DNA from 3 places in the Streptomyces sp. bgisy027 genome. Region 1 is predicted to be linked to each of the others. Evidence: riboswitches for the same ligand, from Rfam matches in the RefSeq annotation. Region 1 holds a riboswitch; each other region holds the start of a gene.
The links. A riboswitch is a leader RNA that binds a small molecule or an ion and turns the genes downstream of it on or off. The one in region 1 is predicted to bind cobalamin.

Region 1 (7,087 bases):
CGCGCTGGTTCCACCGCTGGGCCCTGCTGGCCGGCTGGGCGGTCGGCATGATCTACGGCACGTTCGCCGCGTACGGCGTCGCCTCCCCGACCCAGAAGCACTTCGGCGGCTCGGCGAAGGAGATCCCGGGCATCGGCGAGATCGGCTACATCGGTCTCACGGCGTTCGTGCTCAACGTGGTGGTCACGGTCGTGCTCACCTTCGCGCTGAGGGCGGCGAAGGCCCCGGACGGCGTCGACGAGACGAAGCCGGAGGACTACACGGCCGACGCCGGCGACCCCGGAGTCCAGGTCGAACTGCCCCCGGCGACGGCGGGCACCAGCCACTGACGCGGGACTCACCCGCACGACGGCCGGGCGTACCGCACTAGTTGCGGGTACGCCCGGCCATCTGCTGCCAGAAACCGTCGAGTTCGCGGACCCGCATGCTGACCCAGCCCGGTGTCTTCCGGCGCAGCAGTCTGGGCAGATGGCGGCGCATCCGCCCCGGCAGCAGGGCCTGCTGCTGACGGCAGAACGGCTCCCGGATCTCCCCGCGCGGCACACAGCCCCGGGGCGGGTAGGGGCAGAGCTGGAACTTGCAGTCCGGCAGGCAGGTCGCGCCGGGTGTGGGCGGGTCCGCCATGCCGGCCCGCAGGCCGGGGCGCAGCGGGCCGCGGTCGCCGCTGATGCACGGCGGGAGCGATGTCCCCGGCTGCTCCGCGCGGCTCATCCGCTCCTCGACCTCGTCCGGATGCCCGTCCCGTTCGATGAGGTTCAGCATCACCAGAACGTCGGCGACCAGGCGCTGGGCCCGCGCGTCCAGGGTGCTCCAGCCCACCGAGGGCGGGATCCAGAGGTTGTGCCTGCGGTACGACTCGGGATTGCCGGTGCGGGCGCCGATGTTGTCGGCGACGCCCTTCTCGTCGATCCAGAGGAACCGCTCGGGCTGCCCGGTCTCCAGCGCGAGGGCCACCAGGTCGCCCGCCTCGGCGACGAACGGATGCAGGGACTGCCGGGGCGGGGCGCCGTTCGCCCCGGGATGCCCGGGTGGCCGGTTCACGGTGCCGGCCATCGACAGCCAGCGCTCCACGGTCTGCACGGCGGTCGCCCCGCCCAGCGTCCGGGGCGGCTCGCGTCCGCCGTCGTACCCGTCCCTGCCCGGCGTCGGGTGCGCCTGCTGCTCATGGACGCCCACGATGTCCGGGAGCTCCCACAGGCACAGCGCCTGGATGAGCATGACCTGCGCGTACCAGCACCGGGACTGCTGGAGCACGGTCTCCGCCTGCCGGATCAGGTCGTCGCGACCGCCCTGGTCGGCCTGTGGATGCCGGATCCTGCGGTTGGCCGCGTACTTGAAGCCCTGCGCCAGCGCGGCCTCCAGTGCGAGCGGCAGATCGGGGGTGCCGCCGGTGGCCTTGGGGTCCAGGTGGCCCAGCCACTTGGTGAGGCGCTCGCGGGCCTCGTCGCGGTGCGCCTCGTCGACGGAGCCCAGGAGCATGGGGATCATCCAGGCACGCATCACGAACTCCCGGAACAGAACGACCCGTTTCCTGCGGTACTCCAGGTTGAGCGTGCGCCGGTCCTGCTGGAGCCGGGCGATGCGCTCCGTCCTGGCCCGGGAGGGCACGCCCGCCGCACGTGCCCGGGCCATGCGCTCGGCCCACTGTTCGTACTCCCGCCGTTTCCAGGCCCGCAGCTTGCCGAGCCGGTCGTTGTACTCCTCCACCGGGTCGGTGCTGAGGCCGATCCGGCCGCGGATCACGGCGAACGCCGGGTTGCCGCCGGTGCCGAACTCCTGGGCGGCGGCCAGGCGTATCGAGTAGGCGGGCTCCTTCACGCCTGTCTGGACGAGCTGCTCGTACAGGGGTGTGGTGTCGATCCGGTCGGAGACGCTGCGCAGGGCGGCCCCGACCTGCCTGAGCAGCCTCAGCTTCGCGTCGTCGAGGCTGCGCCGGTCGCCCTTGAAACCGGCCCAGGTCCTGCGCACCTCCTCCAGGATGTGGCCGAGCAGCCTCGGTGCCTCCTCCACGCTCTCGATCTCCACGGCGGCCGCGTAGTGGTCGAGCGCCTTCGGGTCGTCCGTGCGGCGTTCCGCGGCCTTGCAGAGCCGGTGGGCCAGGGTGTGCCCGCGCATACGTGAGCGGCGGAGCCGTTCCCCGATCTCCTTCGTCACCTCGGCCCGGACGCCTTCCCGGCGGGCCTTGACCCCGGCCGCCCGGCGGCGCGACAACAGCACCAGGGCCATGAGCAGTTCACGGCTGGGTCCGGGCGGCTGGAGCACGTGCTCGACGAGCTCGCCGGCGCCCCGCTCGCCCAGCCGCCGCAGCACGCGGTAGCCGAAGTAGGCCTGGATGATGCTGTGCGGGAAACGGACCCTGCGCTCGAAGCCCTCCACCAGGCCGAGCTTGTCGGCGTTGCGTGCGATCCGGGCGAGGGCCGCGCGGCACTGGTCCATGTTGCCCCCGCGCAACCGCCTCCTCTCCTGCGGGCTGATCCGCCGGCACAGCACGTCCCAGATCTGCTGCCGGTGCCATTCGGAGAAGACGTTCCCGCGCCTGCCGTACCGGTCGAAGGCGCGTCCGCCGGCCCGCAGGTGCTCGGCACGGGCCTGCGCGCGCCGCATCGGACCGGGGTGGACGTCCGAGTCGAGCAGTTCCCCGAGGCCGACCTCCAGTTTGTCCTGGAGCAGTCCCACGCAGGCCAGGGCGGAGACCACCTCGACGGCGTCGCGGCGGTCGCGCTGGCTCAGGGCGACGTCCCGGCGCAGCCGACCCTGGCACAGCGCCTCGTCCCAGGTCTCCAGCAGCCACAGCCGCAGCGTGCCGCGGTCACGGCTGCGGGTGTTCATGTGCTGCGGGTCGTTGTCCGGCCGGTCGTGTTCCAGGGCGCCGTGACGGTGCAGTTCACGGGCGATCTGGAGGTAGACGGGCGACTCGGTCACCTCCGCCGTCTCCACGATCCAGTCGACGCGGCGCTCGTCCGTCTCCGGCACGCGCGCCTGGACGAACCGCAGGGCCTCCTCCTCGCTGAGCGGTTCCAGCTCCACGATCGCGGCCGGGGTGCTCTCCAGCGGGCTGTGCGGCCGGGAGGCGATGACGAGGGGCAGCTTCTCCTCGTAGGCACGTTCGATGGCCCGCCGGATGATGTTGTCCCGGTTCTGCTGGAGGCCGTCGCCGAGGAGCGCCTCCTCCAGCCCGTCGGCGATGACGACCGGCTTGTCGTCGGCGAGCAGTTGCTGCCAGACCCGCTCGGTCTTGGTGCGCGCGAGGATGCCCCGGGGTGCCTCGTCGATGAAGCGCTCCTTGGCCATGCGTTCGAAGTTCAGGTCACTGCCGCCGTTCGCGTCCCGCAGCCGGATCGGCACGGGTACGGCGTTCTGCTCCGCGAGCAGTTCGGTGAGCCGTACCAGGACGGCGGTCTTGCCCACACCGACGCCGCCGACCAGCAGATAGGGCCGGCGCGTGTCGCGCTCGCGCAGCCGCTCGGCGATGACCTGGGCGATCTCCTCCCGGCCCACGATCTCGGCGGTGTCCGGGCCGGCCGTGAGGACCAGTCGGTGGGGGTCGTCGCGTGCCTTGGCGAGATAGCGCCGCTTGGTCCACCGGTACCACCAGAACAGGAAGAGCGCGGCGGCGAGCGACGCGGCGAGCACCGGGCCCACGAAGCGCATGACCGTCTCGAAGCCGTCGTTGCCCTGCCGCCACTTCTCGAAGGGTGTCGTGCGGCCCCGGATCACGATGTACAGGCCCTCCACCACCCAGGCGACCACGGCGAGCACCGCCACCGTCCAGACGGCCCGGGTGGCGTTGGTGTAGGTGAACCACCGGCGCCACTTCTTGGGGCGGGTGCTTCCACCGCGGGCCTCCAGGCGCGTGGTCAGCCTGTGCCGGTGGCCCACGAACCCCTGCCTGACCCGGTTGGCCGCCCGCCTCGGAGCCAGCGTCGCCATCGGCGCGTTGCGCGGCCGCTTCTTGCCGGGCGGGCTGCCGACGACCCTCGTCATCGTTCGTCTCCTTCCGAGAACGGCTCTCGAAACGGAGCGACCGCGGGGCGCCGACACCTATCTCCATGGAAGCACTCCCGGAACTCCCCGCAACCCGGCGGCCCTCGGCACAAAACCCCGGGCCCGTCCGCCCGGCCGTCCGGCAGACTCGGGCCCATGGACATCGCGATCCGGCCGGCGGAACCCGGTGAGTTCGACGCGCTCGGCGAGATCACCGCCCGGGCCTATCTCCACGACGGGCTCCTCGACTTCGGCGAGAGTGACGCGTACCTCGGCGAACTCAGGGACGTGGCCAAGCGCGCGACCGCCGCCGAGGTACTCGTGGCCGTCGCGGACGGCCGGCTGCTGGGCGGGGTGACCTTCGTGCCGAGCGGCGGCCCCATGGCCGACATCGCGCTCCCCGGCGAGGCCGAGATCCGGATGCTCGCCGTCGACCGCGCGGGCCGTGGACGCGGCGCCGGCGAGGCCCTCGTCCGCGCCTGCGTCGACCGCGCCCGGGCCACGGAGGGCTGCGTACGGATCGTCCTGTCGACCCAGCGCACCATGCACGGCGCCCATCGCATCTACGAACGGCTGGGTTTTGTTCGCACACCCGAGCGGGACTGGAATCCGCTCCCGCAGCTCGACGACATCACTCTTCTCACCTATGAGTTGACGCTCTGAAACCAGCGCGACACAACATCTGGGGGTGGCGTGGCGGGCGAGCACAAGATGTATGCTCATGCTCGCTGTCGCCGCAGGGGAATCCGGTGCGAATCCGGAACTGTCCCGCAACGGTGTACTTGTGCACGTCTGTTCCCTCAGTCGTGCACAGGAGTCAGTCCGAGGACCTGCCGACAGCGCGCCCGGCCGACCGGCCGGTGCGCCCTGACGTCCGGGCCTCGTGGAATGGGCCGGTGGACGCGACGCCGTGTGCGCTCGTGTGCTGCCCCCTGCCCTCCGCAAGGCCCCCGTGCCGAGCGAGGGAGAGCCCCCACGTGACCATCGCGCCAGCAGACCCGGCCTCAGTCGTCCCATCGGTCCCGACCGACGCGGACGCCCCCGGAACCGCCCTGCCGTCTCCCGCCGCCGCCCTCGACGGAGACCCTGCGGGCCGGCCCTCCGATCTGCTGCGGCTCCTGACCGAGCTGACCGCCGACCTCCCCGACGCCGACCCCGGCCGGGTCGCCGCCGCCGCGCTGCGCGGCCGGTCCGCCCGGGCCGACGAGGCGGAGCTGCGCGAGCTGGCCACCGAGGCGGCGGCCGGGCTCATCTCCGAGGACCCCGCCTACAGCAGGCTCGCCGCCCGGCTGCTGACCATCTCCATCGCCGCCGAGGCCGCCTCGCAGGGTGTGACGTCCTTCACCGAGTCGGTCGCGGTCGGCCACCGCGAGGGCCTCATCGCCGACCGCACCGCCGAGTTCGCGCGCCTGCACGCGGCCCGCCTGGACGCTCTGGTGGACACGGCCGCCGACGACCGCTTCGGCTACTTCGGCCTGCGCACCCTGCACAGCAGGTACCTCCTGCGGCACCCCATCACCCGCAAGGTGATCGAGACGCCCCAGCACTTCATGCTGCGCGTCGCCGCCGGTCTCGCCGAGGACGACACCCCCCGCTCCGTCGACGAAGTCGCCGCGCTCTACGGCCTGATGAGCAGGCTCGACTATCTGCCGTCCTCCCCCACGCTCTTCAACTCCGGCACCCGCCACCCCCAGATGTCGTCCTGCTACCTCCTGGACTCCCCCAACGACGAGCTCGACTCCATCTACGACCGCTACCACCAGGTCGCCCGCCTCTCGAAGCACGCCGGCGGCATCGGCCTGTCGTACTCCCGCATCCGCTCCCGGGGTTCGCTGATCCGCGGCACCAACGGGCACTCCAACGGCATCGTCCCGTTCCTGAAGACGCTGGACGCCTCGGTCGCCGCCGTGAACCAGGGCGGCCGGCGCAAGGGCGCGGCCGCGGTCTACCTGGAGACCTGGCACTCCGACATCGAGGAGTTCCTGGAGCTGCGGGACAACACCGGTGAGGACGCCCGCCGTACGCACAACCTGAACCTCGCGCACTGGATCCCGGACGAGTTCATGCGCCGGGTCAACGCCGACGGCCAGTGGTCCCTGTTCTCCCCCGCCGACGTGCCCGAGCTCGTCGACCTGTGGGGCGAGGAGTTCGACGCGGCCTACCGCAAGGCCGAGGAGCAAGGGCTCGCGCGCAGGACCATCCCGGCCCGCGACCTTTACGGCCGCATGATGCGCACCCTCGCGCAGACCGGCAACGGCTGGATGACCTTCAAGGACGCCGCCAACCGCACCGCCAACCAGACCGCCCTGCCGGGCCATGTCGTGCACTCCTCCAACCTCTGCACGGAGATCCTGGAGGTCACCGACGACGGCGAGACGGCGGTCTGCAACCTGGGGTCGGTCAACCTCGGCGCCTTCGTGAGCGGCGGGGAGATCGACTGGGAGCGCCTGGACGAGACGGTCCGCACCGCCGTCACCTTCCTCGACCGCGTCGTCGACATCAACTTCTACCCGACCGAGCAGGCGGGGCGCTCGAACGCCAAGTGGCGGCCGGTGGGCCTGGGCGCGATGGGCCTCCAGGACGTCTTCTTCAAGCTGCGGCTGCCGTTCGACTCGGCCGAGGCGAGACAGCTCTCCACGCGCATCGCCGAGCGGATCATGCTCGCCGCGTACGAGGCGTCCGCCGACCTCGCCGAGCGCAGCGGCCCGCTGCCGGCCTGGGAGAAGACCCGTACCGCCCGGGGCGTGCTGCACCCCGACCACTACGGCGTCGAGCTCACCTGGCCGGAGCGCTGGGCGGCGCTGCGCGAGCGGATCACCACGACGGGCCTGCGCAACAGCCTGCTGCTCGCCATCGCGCCGACCGCCACCATCGCCTCCATCGCCGGTGTCTACGAGTGCATCGAGCCCCAGGTGTCCAACCTGTTCAAGCGCGAGACGCTCTCCGGTGAGTTCCTCCAGGTCAACTCCTACCTGGTCGACGAGCTGAAGGCGCTGGGTGTCTGGGACGCCCGCACCCGCGAGGCGCTGCGCGAGGCCAACGGCTCGGTGCAGGACTTCGCCTGGATCCCGGCGGACGTACGGGCGCTGTACCGCACGGCGTG
Region 2 (7,087 bases), on a different contig from region 1:
ATCGGCGAACTCGGGAACGTGGGACCGGCCGCGGCGATCGCCAACGCCGTCTGGCACGCGACCGGCGTACGCCACCGTCACCTGCCCATCCGCCCCGACCGCGTGCTGTCCGCGCAGGGCGACGCTGTCCGAGGAAAGGCGACACGATGAACATCTCTCAGCGGTCTCCCAGCGAGGTGACGCCCAACGCGTCCGCCGAGTACGACTCCGACGTCGTGGTCGTCGGCGGTGGAATCGCGGGTCTCGCGGCAGCATTCCGGCTTCGTCAGCAGGGCTGGAGCGTGATCGTTCTCGAAGCGGCGCAGTCGGTCGGCGGGAGGATGTCCAGCGTCGAGCGCGACGGATTCGTGCTCAACCGCGGGGCGACGATCCTGCCGGCGTCCTTCACCAACATCATCCAGCTGAGCGAGGACTCCGGCCTCGGGAAACCGTTCAAGCCACTGGCCGTGACCGTCGGTATGCCGCGTGACGGTCGCATGCGACCTCTCGTTCGCCGAGGTGGTCTCGGTGGAGTCCTCGACCTGCTGGGCACGGACCTGCTTTCGTTCCGCAGCAAAATGCTGATGCCTCGCCTCGCCGTGGACGTGCTGCGTTGGCGCCGCCGACTGGAAGGCGACAAGAGCTATCAGGCGGCGGCACGACTCGACAACGAGACCGTTGCCTCGTACGCGTTGCGCAGGCTCAACCAGGAGATTCTCGACTACGTACTGGACCCCTTCCTCCGCGCGCTCTATCTGGGGGAGACAGCCGACATGTCGGTCGTGGATCTCTTTCTCTCCCTGAGCAAGCTCGGCGGGGGGCCGCTGCGATATCCGAGCGGCATCGACTTCCTGCCCAAACGGCTGGCGTCCTTCGTCGACGTGCGTACCGGAGCCGGCGCCACGGAAGTCCGGCATGTCGACGGCGGCGTCCGCACCGTATGGCAGGACGGCGAGGGCGAGCACACGCTCACCACGCGGGGCGCCGTTCTCGCCATGAACGGACAGGACCTGTTGCCGGTCTACCGCGACCTGTCCGACCGGCAGCGCGAACTGATCCAGTCGGTCCGCCACAAGAGCGTGCTCAAGGGAATCTTCGCTCTGCGGCGCCTGCCCGCGGACGTGCCGACCCTCATTCCCGTTCCTCGGGCAGCCGGCCTCGGCCTGGCCATCACCGTGGTCGACTCCCACTCGATGCCCGACTCGGTTCCGCCCGGCAAGGCCGTGATCTCCGGCCACTGGGTCAGTGAACACAGCAAGGAAGTACTGGAACGTACCGACGGTGATTTGCTTCCCGAAATGATCCGGGAGATGGAGCAGGTCATACCCGGACTCTCCGCCGAATTGGAGTTCGCTCACATCGTCCGGTGGAGTTTCGCGACAAATTCGCGATACCGAGGGTTCTACGACACGGTGGCGAACATCCGCCGCACCCTGGCCTCGGACGATGTGATCCAGCTCGCGGGCGAATACCTCGCGCTCTCCGGGACGGCCAATTCCGTCGAGAACGGCGAACGTGCGGCAGCCAGTCTCGGTGAACGCCTGAGTGCACTGCACGGATCACCAGCGAAACGTTCCTATTCGTGAATCAACCCGCGGGGTGCCCGGAGTGCTGTGGCGGGTGGCGCAAAGTGGCACTATGGCCACAGGGGATATGTCGTATCGGCCCTGCTTCGGGTGAGGTGTCCATGGCGATCCTGGGCGACGGTGTCGAGGTCGCCGCGGTCGGCGAGGTCGCCGTCGTCGTGCTCGATGACGCGGGGATCGTCAGACGCTGGTCTGACGCGGCCACTCGTCTGTTGGGGCACGCGGTGCCAGAGGTCTGTGGTCGTCCGCTGACGCACCTGCTGGCCGATCCGGCGCCGTGGAACGCCGACGCATCGGCCGGATCCGTCGTCGACGTCGGGCGGCGGGTCTTTCGGCGCAGCTCCGGAGCGCCCATCGAACTCGTGGTGCGCACGGCACGCGTGGCGGGGCCTGACGATTCGGCGGAGGTCGTCCTCCTGTCGTGCCCCGCGCCGGGCGGGAGCGCTGCGGAGCAGGGAGCGGGCTTCCTGACCTCTCTGTTCGGTCAGGACCGGCTGGGGGTCGTCCTCTTCGACACACGGCTGAACGTCGTACGCGCCAACAACCTGGTGGAGTCGGCAGGGTTGCCGCCCCTGCGCGCGGGGTGCCGCCTGAGTGACGTGGTGCGCGCGGAGGACGCGGAGGAGGCCGAGACCCACCTGCGACGCGTACTCGAGACCGGAGTTCCCCTGGTCGGGGGCGAGCTGTGGATGCGTGCGCCAAGTGCGTCCGGTCAGGAGCGCAGCCTGTCGGCGTCCGCCGTCCGGTTGGAGGGTCCCGACGGTCGTCCGAGTGGCGTCGCGGCGTTCGTCACCGACGACACCGAGCAGCGGCGAGCCAGGCGGCGTGCGGAGGTGAGCCACGCGGCGTCGGTCCGGATCGGGGCTTCACTGGACGTGGCCCGCACGGCTCAGGACATCGCGGACGTACTGGTGCCGGCCTTCGCGGACCTGGTCTCGGTGGACATCGTCGAGGTCGTCCTCGAAGGCGAGGAGCCCGCCAAAGGTGTCATGCCCAGCGGCCGGTGGCGGATGCGGCGGGTGGCAGCGGCCTGCGCCACCGGTCCGTGGCCCGCCGACCTCATCCAGGTGGGCGACGTCATGCCGCCGCTCCCGGACGTGCCGCAGGCGCGGCGGGCGGCACTGCACGGCGACACCATCCTGAAGACCTCACGGCAGGAGTTGGAGGACCAGCTCGCGGACCCGGAGGTGATCCGCGCCCTGCTGCCCGAGAAAGGGCATTCGCTGGTCATCTCGCCGCTGTTCGCCCGCGGTCTGCTGCTGGGCTTCGTCTCGGCCTGGCGGACCGAACGGGCAGAGGGGTTCCAGCAGGAGGACGCCGATCTCCTGTTCGACATCGCCTCGCGCGCGGCGCTCAGCGTGGACAACGCGCGCCGGTACACGAGGGAACATCGGGCCGCGGTCGAGTTGCAACAGCGCCTGTTGCCCCGCGCGACCACGCAGTCCACGGCGGCCGAGTCGGCCGGCCGCTACGTGCCCGCCGGGGGCGGGGCGGACATCAGCGGCGACTGGTTCGACGTCATCCCCCTGTCGTCGCTGCGGGTCGCCTTCGTCGTGGGCGACGTCGTAGGCCACGGCCTGCACGCGGCGGCCACGATGGGGCGCCTGCGGACCGCGATCCGAACCCTTGCCGAGCTGGAACTGGAACCCGGGGAACTCCTCATCCACCTGGACGACCTCGTCCAGCAACTCGCCGACGAAGCCGCTCCGGAGGACCGGGACACGATCGGCGCAACCTGCTTGTACGCGCTCTACGACCCGATCGCCGGCACCTGTGCGCTCGCCGACGCCGGGCATCCGCCGCCCGCGGTGATCGCGCCCGACGGGACGGTCCGAACGATCGAGGTCCACCCCGGTCCGCCGCTCGGCGTGGGCGGCATGCCCTTCGAGGTCACCACGGTCCACGTCGAGCCCGGCAGCATCCTCGCCCTCTACACCGACGGCCTCGTGGAACGAACCTCGAAGGACCTCGACGAGGGCACCAGGGACCTCCTCGGCTCGCTATCGACCCTCTGTGGCGCCGCACGGGCACTGGAGGACATCGCCCACGACGTGGTGTCCGCGGTGTCCGAAGGACCGCCCCGCGACGACATGGCGCTTCTTCTGGCCCGTACCCACGTGATTCCGGCCGCCGACACCGCGGCCTGGCAGTTCCCCGACGACACGTCCCGGGTGGCCGACGCACGGAAGTCCGTCGCCCGGCGACTCGCCGACTGGGGACTGGACGACCTCGCCTTCACCACCGAACTGATCGTCAGTGAACTGGTCACCAACGCGATGCGCTACGCGGGCGGCACCGTGGGGCTGCGCCTCTTCCACGACGACAGAACCCTGGTGTGCGAGGTCACCGACGCCAGCAACACCCAGCCACGGCTGATCCGGGCGCGCGCCGGTGACGAGGGAGGGCGAGGCCTGTTCCTGGTGGCCCAACTCGCCCGACGCTGGGGCAGCCGGTACCACCGCACCGGCAAGACCATCTGGGCCGAGCAGACGATCGGTGCCGGGTCGGGGGCGGGGCTCGACTTTGCCGGGGTCTGGGACACGGCGGAGATCTAGGGTCTGGCCGTCGACCGGTTCCCGGCTACTCGCCGGCCGCGGGCGTGTGGCACGATGCGCGGGACGGATGCGGAGGAACTCCGGTGCGGGTGCAGCAGCCCAACTCCGGGGCGGGCCCGCCACTGTGACCGGGGAGCCGCCTCCCACTCGTACGGCCACTGGCAACCGGCGTGAGCCGGCCGCTGGGAAGGCCGGGAGCAGGCGTCGGACAACAGGCCGTACGGCCGCGTACCGAGATCCGGGAGCCAGGATATTCCGCCCGTCCCGCAGCCAGGCGCCTTCCGCCCGGGCACGGTCCGTCTCCGGTGGCGTGGAAAACCGCCGACAGCGGAAGGCATTCCATCGTGAAGCCCGCACCCGGCTTCGAGCCGGTCTCCTCCTCTTTGGCCGACTCCTCCCACCTGCCCCACGGCGCCGTCGCCGAAGGCCTGCTCCTCGACCGCACACTCGCCGCCATCACCCCCGCGGACCCCGGCGCCCTCGCGGCGGCCCGGGACCGGCAGAACCGCCTGTCCAAGCCGCCCGGGTCGCTGGGATTCCTGGAGGACGTGTCCGTTCAGCTGGCGGGCCTCGCCGGCGTGTGCCCACCTCCGATGCCGGAACCCGCCGCTGTGGCCGTCTTCGCGGCGGACCACGGTGTTCACGCCCGGGGCGTCAGCGCCTGGCCGCAGGAGGTGACGGCGCAGATGGTCGACAACTTCCTGGCCTCCGGCGGTGCCGTGAACGCCTTCGCCGCGCAGACCGGCGCCGGGGTGGTCGTGGTGGACGTGGGTGTCGCGACTCCAATGCCCGCCGGGGAGGGGGTGCGGGACGGGCTGCTGCGCCGCCGGGTCCGGGGCGGGACCGCGGACATGACCCTGGGCCCGGCGATGAGCAGGCGGGAAGCCGTGCGGGCGATGGAGATCGGCATCGGCGTCGCGGGTGAACTCGTGGAGCGCGGCAGCCGTTGCCTGCTCACCGGTGACATGGGCATCGCCAACACCACGGCGTCCGCGGCGCTGACCGCCGCCTTCACCGGTGCCGACCCGGACGAGGTCACCGGTCACGGAGCGGGCATCGACGAGCCGACCCGGCTGCACAAGGCGCAGGTGGTGCGCGAGGCCCTCCACCTGCACCAGCCGGACCCCCGGGACCCCATCGGGGTGGTGTCGGCGGTCGGCGGCCTGGAACACGCCGCGCTCGCCGGGTTCGTCCTGGCCGCCGCCGCGCACCGGGTCCCGGTGATCCTGGACGGCGTGATCGCCTCTTCGGCGGCCCTGGTCGCGGCGGCGCTGTCCCCCGCCGCCCTGGACGCCTGCGTGGCCGGACACCGCTCGGTCGAGCCAGGTCACGCCATCGCCCTGCGGCATCTCCGCTTGCATCCCCTGGTCGACCTGGGGCTGAGGCTCGGCGAAGGGACCGGCGCTCTGTTGGCGCTGCCGCTCGTCCAAGCGGCGGTCCGTGCCCTGCGGGAGATGGCCACATTCGACTCCGCCGGGGTGTCGGAAAAGCCGGCCTGACGCGCCCGCCCGATGTGCCGGCCCGTGCACGCGGCAGGGACTGCCCGGACCGACGGTAGGAGAAGGGGACGGCTGGGCGCCGGCGGGCCCGGGGTCGTAGGCAGGACCACGTCATACTCCCCGGCGACCGGCGACCGGCGACCGGCGACCGGCGACCGGCGACCGGCGACCGGCGACCGGCGACGGGTTTCAGTACTTGGGCCTCAATCACCCAGGCCCCGGCTGTGGTTCTGACGAGCACCAGTGTGCCGGCGCCGATCGTCAGGTCCCCGCGGCCAGGGCCTGGGTGCCGGGCGTTCCGGTCAGGTCAGCTGCCGCTGATCGCCGCCGCCGTGGAGCGCAGCGCCCGGGCTGTGCGGCCGAGGTCGGCGTGGAGCAGCCGTCCCGCGGACTTCATCACCCGTCCCGCGACGAGGACCGTGTCTACGTTCTGGGGGTTCGCCGACTGGACCACGGCCGCGATCGGGTCGCGTTCGGCGGTGAGCATGTCGAGGTCCTCCAGGCGGAGCAGAGCGATGTCGGCCTGCTTGCCGGGGCGCAGCGAACCGATCCGGTCGTCGAGCCCCAGCGCGGCGGCGCCGTCGATCGTGGCCATCCGCAGGACGTCCTTGACGGTCAGCGGGGAGTCGTCGGTGACCTGGCTGGCCAGCAGGGCCGCCCGCATCAGGGAGAACATGTCGCCGGGGACGGTGGACACCGCGTCCACGCCGAGACCGGCGGTGACACCGAGGCGCCGGTAACGGCTCGACACGGGCGCGCCGACGCGCATCCCGGCCTCGGAGCCGGGCGCGGCGGCGGCCTTGCCGCCCGAGTCGCCGATCAGCTTGATCTCGCTGTCGGAGAGCGAGTTCCCGTGCACGTAGAGCGTGTTCGGGCGCAGCAGTCCGCGCTCCTTCAGGGCGGAGATCGGTGTCTGCGTGACGGGGCCTGCGCTGACGTGGAAGGTCAGGGGCAGGCCGAGGTCGTCCGTCATACGCCACTCCTCGATCACCGTCTCGATCGGGGTGAAAGACGGGCCGAGGGGGCCGTACGCCATGGTGACCAGCGCCTTGTCGTCCGACAGGCGCTTGGTGCGGACCCTGCGGACGTCCGCGAGGTCGGCGGCCGGGCCGATCGGGGCGCCGTAGGCGAACACCGCGCGAAGTCCCGCCGCCTGCATGGCGTCGAGGGCCGCGTCGGCATGGTCGGGCGAGTACAGGCCGTGGTTGTAGTCCAGCTGGGTGGTGATTCCGGAGTTGAGGCTCTCCAGCAGACCGGCGAGAGTCGCGTTGTACATGTCCTGCGGGCGCAGCCGCGGGCCGTACTGGCCCAGGACGCCGAGGTACGCGTTGAGGTCCATGCCCACGGTCGAGGTGCGCAGCGCCGACAGCCACACGTGGCGGTGGGTGTCGACGAAGCCCGGGAGCACGATCCGGTCGGTGGCGTCGATGACGGTGGCACCGTTGGCGGAGAGGTTGCGGCCGACGGC
Region 3 (7,087 bases), on a different contig from region 1:
AGATCGATCAGCGTTCAACGATCTTCCAGTAACCTCGGGGAGATTTGTCGCACACGTCGCCATTCCGGGGGGAAATATGGCCCGTGATCACAAACCGTCCCACCTCGAACTGCCCCGCCACGAACCGTCCCACCGCGAACCGTCCCACCGCGAACCGCCCCGCCACGAACCGCCCCGCCACGAACCGTCCCACCACGAACCGCCCCGCCGCCGCCCCCGCCACCGCTCCCGCCTCATAGCGATATCCGTGGCGGCCCTCACCCTCAGCGGAACCGCCCTCGCCGAGATCCCGGCGGCGGCCGCGAGCAAGCCCAAGGGCCACGACGTCTCGTCCCACCAGAAGAACGTCGACTGGCAGGGCTCCAAGGCGAAGGGCGCGAGATTCGTCTACGTCAAGGCGACCGAGTCCCACACCTACCGCAACCCCTACTTCGGCCAGCAGTACAACGGCTCGCGCAACACCGGCCTGGTCCGCGGCGCGTACCATTTCGCACTGCCGAACAAGTCCTCGGGCAGGACCCAGGCCGCGTTCTTCGTACGCAACGGCGGCGCCTGGCGGTCGGACGGCTGGACCCTGCCGCCCGCCCTGGACATCGAGTACAACCCGTACGGCAGGCAGAAGTGCTACGGACTGAGCAAGGCGAAGATGGTCGGCTGGATCCAGTCCTTCAGCAACGAGGTGAAGCGGCTGACCGGCCGTCGCCCGGTGATCTACACCACGACCCACTGGTGGAACACCTGCACCGGCACCAGCCGCGCCTTCGCCTCGAACCACGCTCTGTGGATAGCCCGCTACAACTCCTCGACGGCCGGCTCGATGCCGGCCGGATGGCAGTTCTGGACCTTCTGGCAGTACGACAACAGCGGCAGCCTGCCGGGTGATCAAAATCTCTTCAACGGGTCCATGACCCAGCTGAGGAAGTTCGCCCGGGGCCACTAGCCCCGCAGCGTCCGGGCCGCGCGGCGACCGGCCGGTCCGAGGTTGCCTCATCCAGCCCTCTCGGACACCGTGCGGCCCACCCCAGTTCACCTTTCGTTCACCCAGGTTACCTACGTTCGTCCGGCCAATGACCTCGAACGATTGCCTGGGTAAATGGAAAACTTCTCGCTGATCCTCGCGATTGTGGTGGTAACCGCACTCGCGTTCGATTTCACGAACGGTTTCCACGACACCGCCAACGCGATGGCCACCACCATCTCGACCGGTGCGCTCAAGCCCAAGGTGGCGGTGGCCATGTCCGCCGTGCTGAACCTTGTCGGCGCCTTCCTCTCCGTGGAGGTCGCCAACACGATCTCCAAAGGTCTCGTCGACGAGACCGGCATCCGTCCCGAGGTCATCTTCGCCGCGTTGGTCGGCGCGATCCTCTGGAACCTGCTCACCTGGCTGGTGGGCCTGCCCTCCAGTTCCTCGCACGCCCTGATGGGCGGTCTGATCGGCGCCACCATCGCCTCGGCCGGCATCGGCGCGGTCCACGGCGACGCGCTCCTCACCAAGGTGCTGATCCCGGCGATCGCCGCCCCGCTGGTCGCGGGCATCGCCGCGCTGCTGGGCACCCGCCTGACCTACCGCCTCGGCAAGAAGGCCGACGGCGAGGCCGCCGCCAAGGGCTACCGGACCGGCCAGATAGCCTCCGCCGGCCTGGTCTCCCTGGCGCACGGCACCAACGACGCGCAGAAGACGATGGGCATCATCACCCTCGCCCTGGTCGCCGGCGGCGTCGTCGCCCCCGACTCGGACCCGCCCATGTGGGTCATCCTCTCCGCCGGCCTGGCCATCGCGCTCGGCACCTACCTCGGCGGCTGGCGCATCATCCGCACCATGGGCAAGGGCCTGACCGACCTTCAGCCGCAGCAGGGCTTCGCCGCCCAGACCAGCGCGGCCACCGTCATCCTGGCCTCCTCCCACCTCGGCTTCTCCCTCTCCACCACGCACTCCGTCTCCGGCTCGGTGATGGGCGCCGGCCTCGGCCGCAAGGGCGGCGTCGTCCGCTGGTCGACGGCCACCCGGATGTTCGTCGCCTGGGGCCTGACCCTGCCGGCCGCCGCCCTGGTCGCCGCGCTCGCGGAGTACGTGACGGGCTTCGGCACCTGGGGCACGGCCGTGGTCGCCGTCTTCCTGGTCGCCTCCAGCGCCGCGATCTGGAAGATCTCCCGCCGCGAGGTCGTCGACCACACCAACGTCAACGACTCCGACGAGGCGCCCGGCGTGGTCACCACCGCCATCGCCGCCGTCACCCCGCCCCCGGCGGGCACGCCGGCCGAGGACCTCTCGGCCACGATCCCGGCCCCCTCGTCCTCCGAGCCCGCGTCCTCCGAGCCGGCGTCCTCGCAGGCCACCGTCTGACCGCCCCGTAATCCGGCTATCCAGAAAGTAGAAGCATGAAGATCGACTGGGCGGCACTCGGCTCCGTCTTCGGCGTCAGCCTCGTGGTCACGGTGGCCCTCGTGGGCCTGTTCACCCTCGGTGTCGCGGGCCTCTCACGCCGCGAACGGGCCGTGGCCCAGGGCGACTCGGCCGCGCTCGCGGTCACCGGCGCCTACGCCTGCTTCGCGGCCTGCGCGGCCGCCGTGGGCTACGGGATCTATCTGATCGTGGCGTGACCCACAGGCCCTTCGTGGCCTGACCCACAACACGCGAAACACCCGAGGTGGGGGGCGGACGACCGTCCCGCACCTCGCCGCTGTGTGGGCCTTCGCACACTCTCCCGTCGCAGGTCAACGGCAAGTTGACGCCCCTCGGAACCCCGTGGTGGACTTCCGGGGCCAAGTACGACGGCAGAAGAGGAAGCCGGTGAGAATCCGGCGCGGTCCCGCCACTGTCACCGGGGTAGCAATCCCCGGGAGCCAGGAACTCTCGCCGTCGGTCTCTTCGAACCAGGGCGCGGACACCCTGAGTGAGGACACAACGCGATGCTCGCCTGCCGATCGACATGCAGTAGCACAACCTCGTCCGGCCGCACGGTCGGCTGACCCCGATGCGAGCCGATCGCGTCTTCGCGTACGGCGCCGCCGCCGGGCTCCTCGGTGACCTGCTGCTCGGCGACCCCCGCCGGGGGCATCCGGTCGCCGCGTTCGGACGGGCCGCGGCCGCCGTGGAACGGGTCTTGTGGCGCGACGACCGCGCACGCGGTGCCCTGCACACCGCCGTGTGCGCCGGTGGCGCCATGGCCGTGGGTGCCGTCGCCGCCCGTGTCGTCCGTACCTCCCCGGCCGCCTCCCTCGCGCTGACCGGCGCCGCCACCTGGGCGGTCGTCGGGGGCACCTCGCTCGCCCGGGAGGCCCGCGCGGTCGGGCGGGCCCTGGAGGCGGGGGATGTCGAGGGCGCCCGGGCACGGCTGCCTCATCTGTGCGGACGGGATCCGCAGGCGCTGGACGCGGACGGGATCGCGCGGGCGGTCGTGGAGTCCGTCGCCGAGAACACCTCCGACGCGGTCGTGGGCGCCCTGGTGTGGGGGGCCGTCGGCGGGGTGCCCGGACTGCTCGGCTTCCGGGCCGTGAACACGCTCGACGCGATGGTCGGGCACCGGTCGCCCAAGTACCTGCGCTACGGCTGGGCTTCGGCCCGCCTCGACGACGTGGCCGGCTGGCCGGGGGCGCGGCTGACGGCCGTACTCGCCACCCTCGCCGGCGACGATCCCCGGGGTGCGGTGCGGGCCTGGCGTGCCGACGCCGCCGCGCACCCCAGCCCCAACGCCGGGCCCGTCGAGGCCTCGTTCGCGGGAGCCCTCGGGGTGCGGCTGGGCGGGACCCTCTCCTACGGCGGCCGGGTCGAGCACCGTCCGGTGCTCAACGGGACGGGACGGGCCGTGGGCATCCACGACGTCGAACGGGCCGTACGGCTGTCGAAGCGCGTCAGTTGGCTGGCGCTGGGCGTCTGTGTCGCCGCGCGCCGCATCGCGAAGGGACGTACGTCATGACGGGCGGTGGCCTTCTTGTCGCCGGCACCACCTCGGACGCCGGCAAGAGCGTCGTCACCGCGGGGATCTGCCGGTGGCTGGTGCGGCAGGGGGTGAAGGTCGCGCCGTTCAAGGCGCAGAACATGTCCCTGAACTCGTTCGTGACGCGCGAGGGCGCCGAGATCGGGCGGGCGCAGGCCATGCAGGCCCAGGCGTGCCGTGTCGAGCCGACCGCGCTGATGAACCCCGTGCTGCTCAAGCCCGGCGGTGAGCAGAGCAGTCAGGTCGTGCTGCTGGGCAGGCCGGTGGGTGAGCTGAGCGCGCGGGGCTACCACGGCGGGCGGCAGCAGCAGTTGCTCGGGACGGTGCTGGAGTGCCTCGCCGAGTTGCGGGGCACGTATGACGCGGTGATCTGTGAGGGGGCCGGCTCTCCGGCCGAGATCAATCTGCGGCGGACCGACATCGTCAACATGGGCATCGCCCGCAATGCCGGGCTTCCGGTGCTCGTCGTCGGCGACATCGACCGCGGCGGCGTCTTCGCCTCCTTCTTCGGGACCGTCGCGCTGCTGTCCCGCGAGGACCAGGAACTGATCGCCGGCTTCCTGGTCAACAAGTTCCGCGGCGACGTCTCGCTCCTCGAACCCGGCCTCGACATGCTGCACGACCTCACCGGGCGGCGGACCTACGGCGTCCTGCCCTTCCGGCACGGCCTCGGCATCGACGAGGAGGACGGGCTGAGAATCTCCCTGCGGGGCGCCGTACGGGAGTCCGAGGTCTCCTCCCCCGTCGGTGAGGACGTGCTGCGCGTCGCCGTCTGTGCCGTGCCGCTGATGTCCAACTTCACCGACATCGACGCCCTCGCCGCCGAACCGGGCGTCGTCGTGCGGTTCGTGGACCGGCCGGAGGAACTGGCCGACGCGGACCTGGTGGTGGTCCCCGGCACCCGGGGCACCGTCCGCGCCCTGGAGTGGCTGCGGGAGCGCGGGCTCGCGCGGGCCCTGGTCCGCAGGGCGGCCGAGGGGCGGCCGATCCTCGGCATCTGCGGCGGTTTCCAGCTCCTCGGCGAACACATCGAGGACGACGTCGAGAGCCGGCGCGGACAGGTCGAGGGACTCGGGGTACTGCCCGTACGGGTGCGGTTCGCCCGGGAGAAGACCCTGACCCGGCCCGTCGGCGAGGCGCTCGGGGAGCGCGTCGACGGCTACGAGATCCATCACGGCGTCGCCGACGTCACGGGAGGCGAAGCCTTCCTCGACGGCTGCCGGGTCGGCCGGACCTGGGGCACCCACTGGCACGGCTCGCTGGAGTCGGACGGTTTCCGGCGGGCGTTCCTGCGCGAGGTGGCGGCCGCCGCGGGCCGCCGGTTCGTGCCGGCGCCCGACACCTCGTTCGCCGCGCTGCGCGAGGAGCAGCTCGACCGGCTCGGCGATCTCATCGAACAGCACGCGGACACGGACGCGCTGTGGCGGCTCATCGAGTCCGGCGCGCCGCAAGGACTGCCTTTCATTCCACCGGGAGCGCCCGCATGAGCACAGTGTTGTTGTTGTCGACCGCCGACACGGATCTGCTGGCGGCCCGCGCCGCCTCCGGTGCCGACTACCGGATCGGCAACCCGACGCGCGTGGACGTCGAGACCGAGCTGCCCGCGCTGCTCGACGGCGCGGACCTCGCCGTCGTCCGGCTGCTGGGCGGCAAGCGGGCCTGGGAGGACGGGCTCGCGAAGCTGAAGGCGTCGGGCGTGCCGACCGTGCTGCTGGGCGGCGAGGCCGTGCCGGACGCGGAGCTGATGGCGGAGTCGTCCGTCCCGGCCGGTGTGGTCGCCGAGGCGCTGAAGTACCTCGTCGAGGGCGGCCCCGCCAACCTCACCGAGCTCGCCCGGTTCCTCTCCGACACCGTGCTGCTGACGGGCGAGGGGTTCGTCGAGCCGCAGAAGATGCCGGAGTACGGCGTCCACGGCGACCGTACGCTCCAGGAAGGCCGTCCGACCGTCGGCGTGCTCTTCTACCGGGCCCATGAGCTCAGCGGCAACACCGCGTTCGTCGACACCCTGTGCGACGCGATCGAGGCGCGGGGCGCCAACGCGCTTCCCGTGTACTGCGGTTCGCTGCGCGGCGCGGACCCGGAGCTGTACGAGATCCTGGGCCGGGCCGACGCCCTGGTCGCCACCGTCCTCGCGGCGGGCGGCACGCACGCCTCGCAGGCTTCGGCGGGCGGCGACGAGGAGGCGTGGGACATCGGCAGGCTGGCCGAGCTGAACGTCCCCGTGCTGCAGGGGCTGTGCCTGACGTCGTCCAAGAGCGCCTGGGACGAGTCCGACGCCGCCCTGACCCCCATGGACGCCGCGATGCAGGTCGCGATCCCGGAGTTCGACGGCCGTCTGATCACCGTCCCGTTCTCCTTCAAGGAGCAGGGCCCCGACGACGTGCCCGTGTACGTGGCCGACCCGGAGCGGGCCGGGCGCGTCGCCGGGATCGCCGTACGGCACGCCCGGCTGCGGCACAAGCCGAACGCCGGCAAGAAGCTCGCCCTGGTCTTCACCGCCTACCCGACCAAGCACTCGCGCGTCGGCAACGCGGTCGGCCTGGACACGCCCGCCTCCGCCGTGCGGGTCCTGGACGCGCTCAAGCAGGCCGGGTACGGCGTGACCGAGTACCCGGACAACGGCGACGAGCTGATCCACCGGCTCATCGAGGCGGGCGGGCACGATGTCGAGTGGCTGACCGAGGACCAGCTGGCGTCGGCGCCCGCGCGCGTGCCGCTCGCCGACTATCAGGCTTGGTTCGACAAGCTCGATGCGGAGCTGCGGGACGCCATGACCGAGGCGTGGGGCGAGCCGCCGGGCTCGCTGTACGTCGACGGGGACGACATCGTGCTGGCCTCCCTCCGGTTCGGGAACGTCGTCGTGATGATCCAGCCGCCGCGCGGCTTCGGCGAGAACCCGATCGCGATCTACCACGACCCGGACATGCCGCCGTCGCACCACTACATGGCGGCGTACCGCTGGCTGGAGGCTGCGCCAGCGGAAGGGGGCTTCGGCGCCGACGCGATCGTGCACATGGGCAAGCACGGCACGATGGAGTGGCTGCCGGGCAAGGGGCTCGGGCTGAGCGGCGGCTGCGCCCCGGACGCCGTCCTCGGGGACCTGCCGCTGATCTACCCGTTCATCGTCAACGACCCCGGCGAGGGCACCC

Region 2: linked by a shared signal. The riboswitch ahead of cobT (nicotinate-nucleotide--dimethylbenzimidazole phosphoribosyltransferase) and the one ahead of AC3ETA_RS04820 (ribonucleoside-diphosphate reductase subunit alpha) in region 1 are both predicted to bind cobalamin.
Region 3: linked by a shared signal. The riboswitch ahead of AC3ETA_RS33375 (cobalamin biosynthesis protein) and the one ahead of AC3ETA_RS04820 (ribonucleoside-diphosphate reductase subunit alpha) in region 1 are both predicted to bind cobalamin.

What each region holds. Positions count from the first base shown of each region.
Region 1 is NZ_JBYIVZ010000003.1:237,169-244,255, forward strand. It holds gene mctP (monocarboxylate uptake permease MctP) at 1-329, shown strand, start outside; gene AC3ETA_RS04810 (NACHT domain-containing protein) at 367-3,984, opposite strand; gene AC3ETA_RS04815 (GNAT family N-acetyltransferase) at 4,141-4,647, shown strand; cobalamin riboswitch at 4,700-4,836, shown strand; gene AC3ETA_RS04820 (ribonucleoside-diphosphate reductase subunit alpha) at 4,962-7,087, shown strand, end outside.
Region 2 is NZ_JBYIVZ010000069.1:27,010-34,096, forward strand. It holds gene AC3ETA_RS42535 (xanthine dehydrogenase family protein molybdopterin-binding subunit) at 1-150, shown strand, start outside; gene AC3ETA_RS42540 (protoporphyrinogen/coproporphyrinogen oxidase) at 177-1,565, shown strand; gene AC3ETA_RS42545 (SpoIIE family protein phosphatase) at 1,667-4,120, shown strand; cobalamin riboswitch at 4,194-4,375, shown strand; gene cobT (nicotinate-nucleotide--dimethylbenzimidazole phosphoribosyltransferase) at 4,465-5,619, shown strand; gene AC3ETA_RS42555 (amidohydrolase family protein) at 5,927-7,087, opposite strand, start outside.
Region 3 is NZ_JBYIVZ010000040.1:983-8,069, forward strand. It holds gene AC3ETA_RS33360 (lysozyme) at 248-940, shown strand; gene AC3ETA_RS33365 (inorganic phosphate transporter) at 1,094-2,344, shown strand; gene AC3ETA_RS33370 (hypothetical protein) at 2,380-2,601, shown strand; cobalamin riboswitch at 2,731-2,876, shown strand; gene AC3ETA_RS33375 (cobalamin biosynthesis protein) at 2,976-3,917, shown strand; gene AC3ETA_RS33380 (cobyric acid synthase) at 3,914-5,425, shown strand; gene cobN (cobaltochelatase subunit CobN) at 5,422-7,087, shown strand, end outside.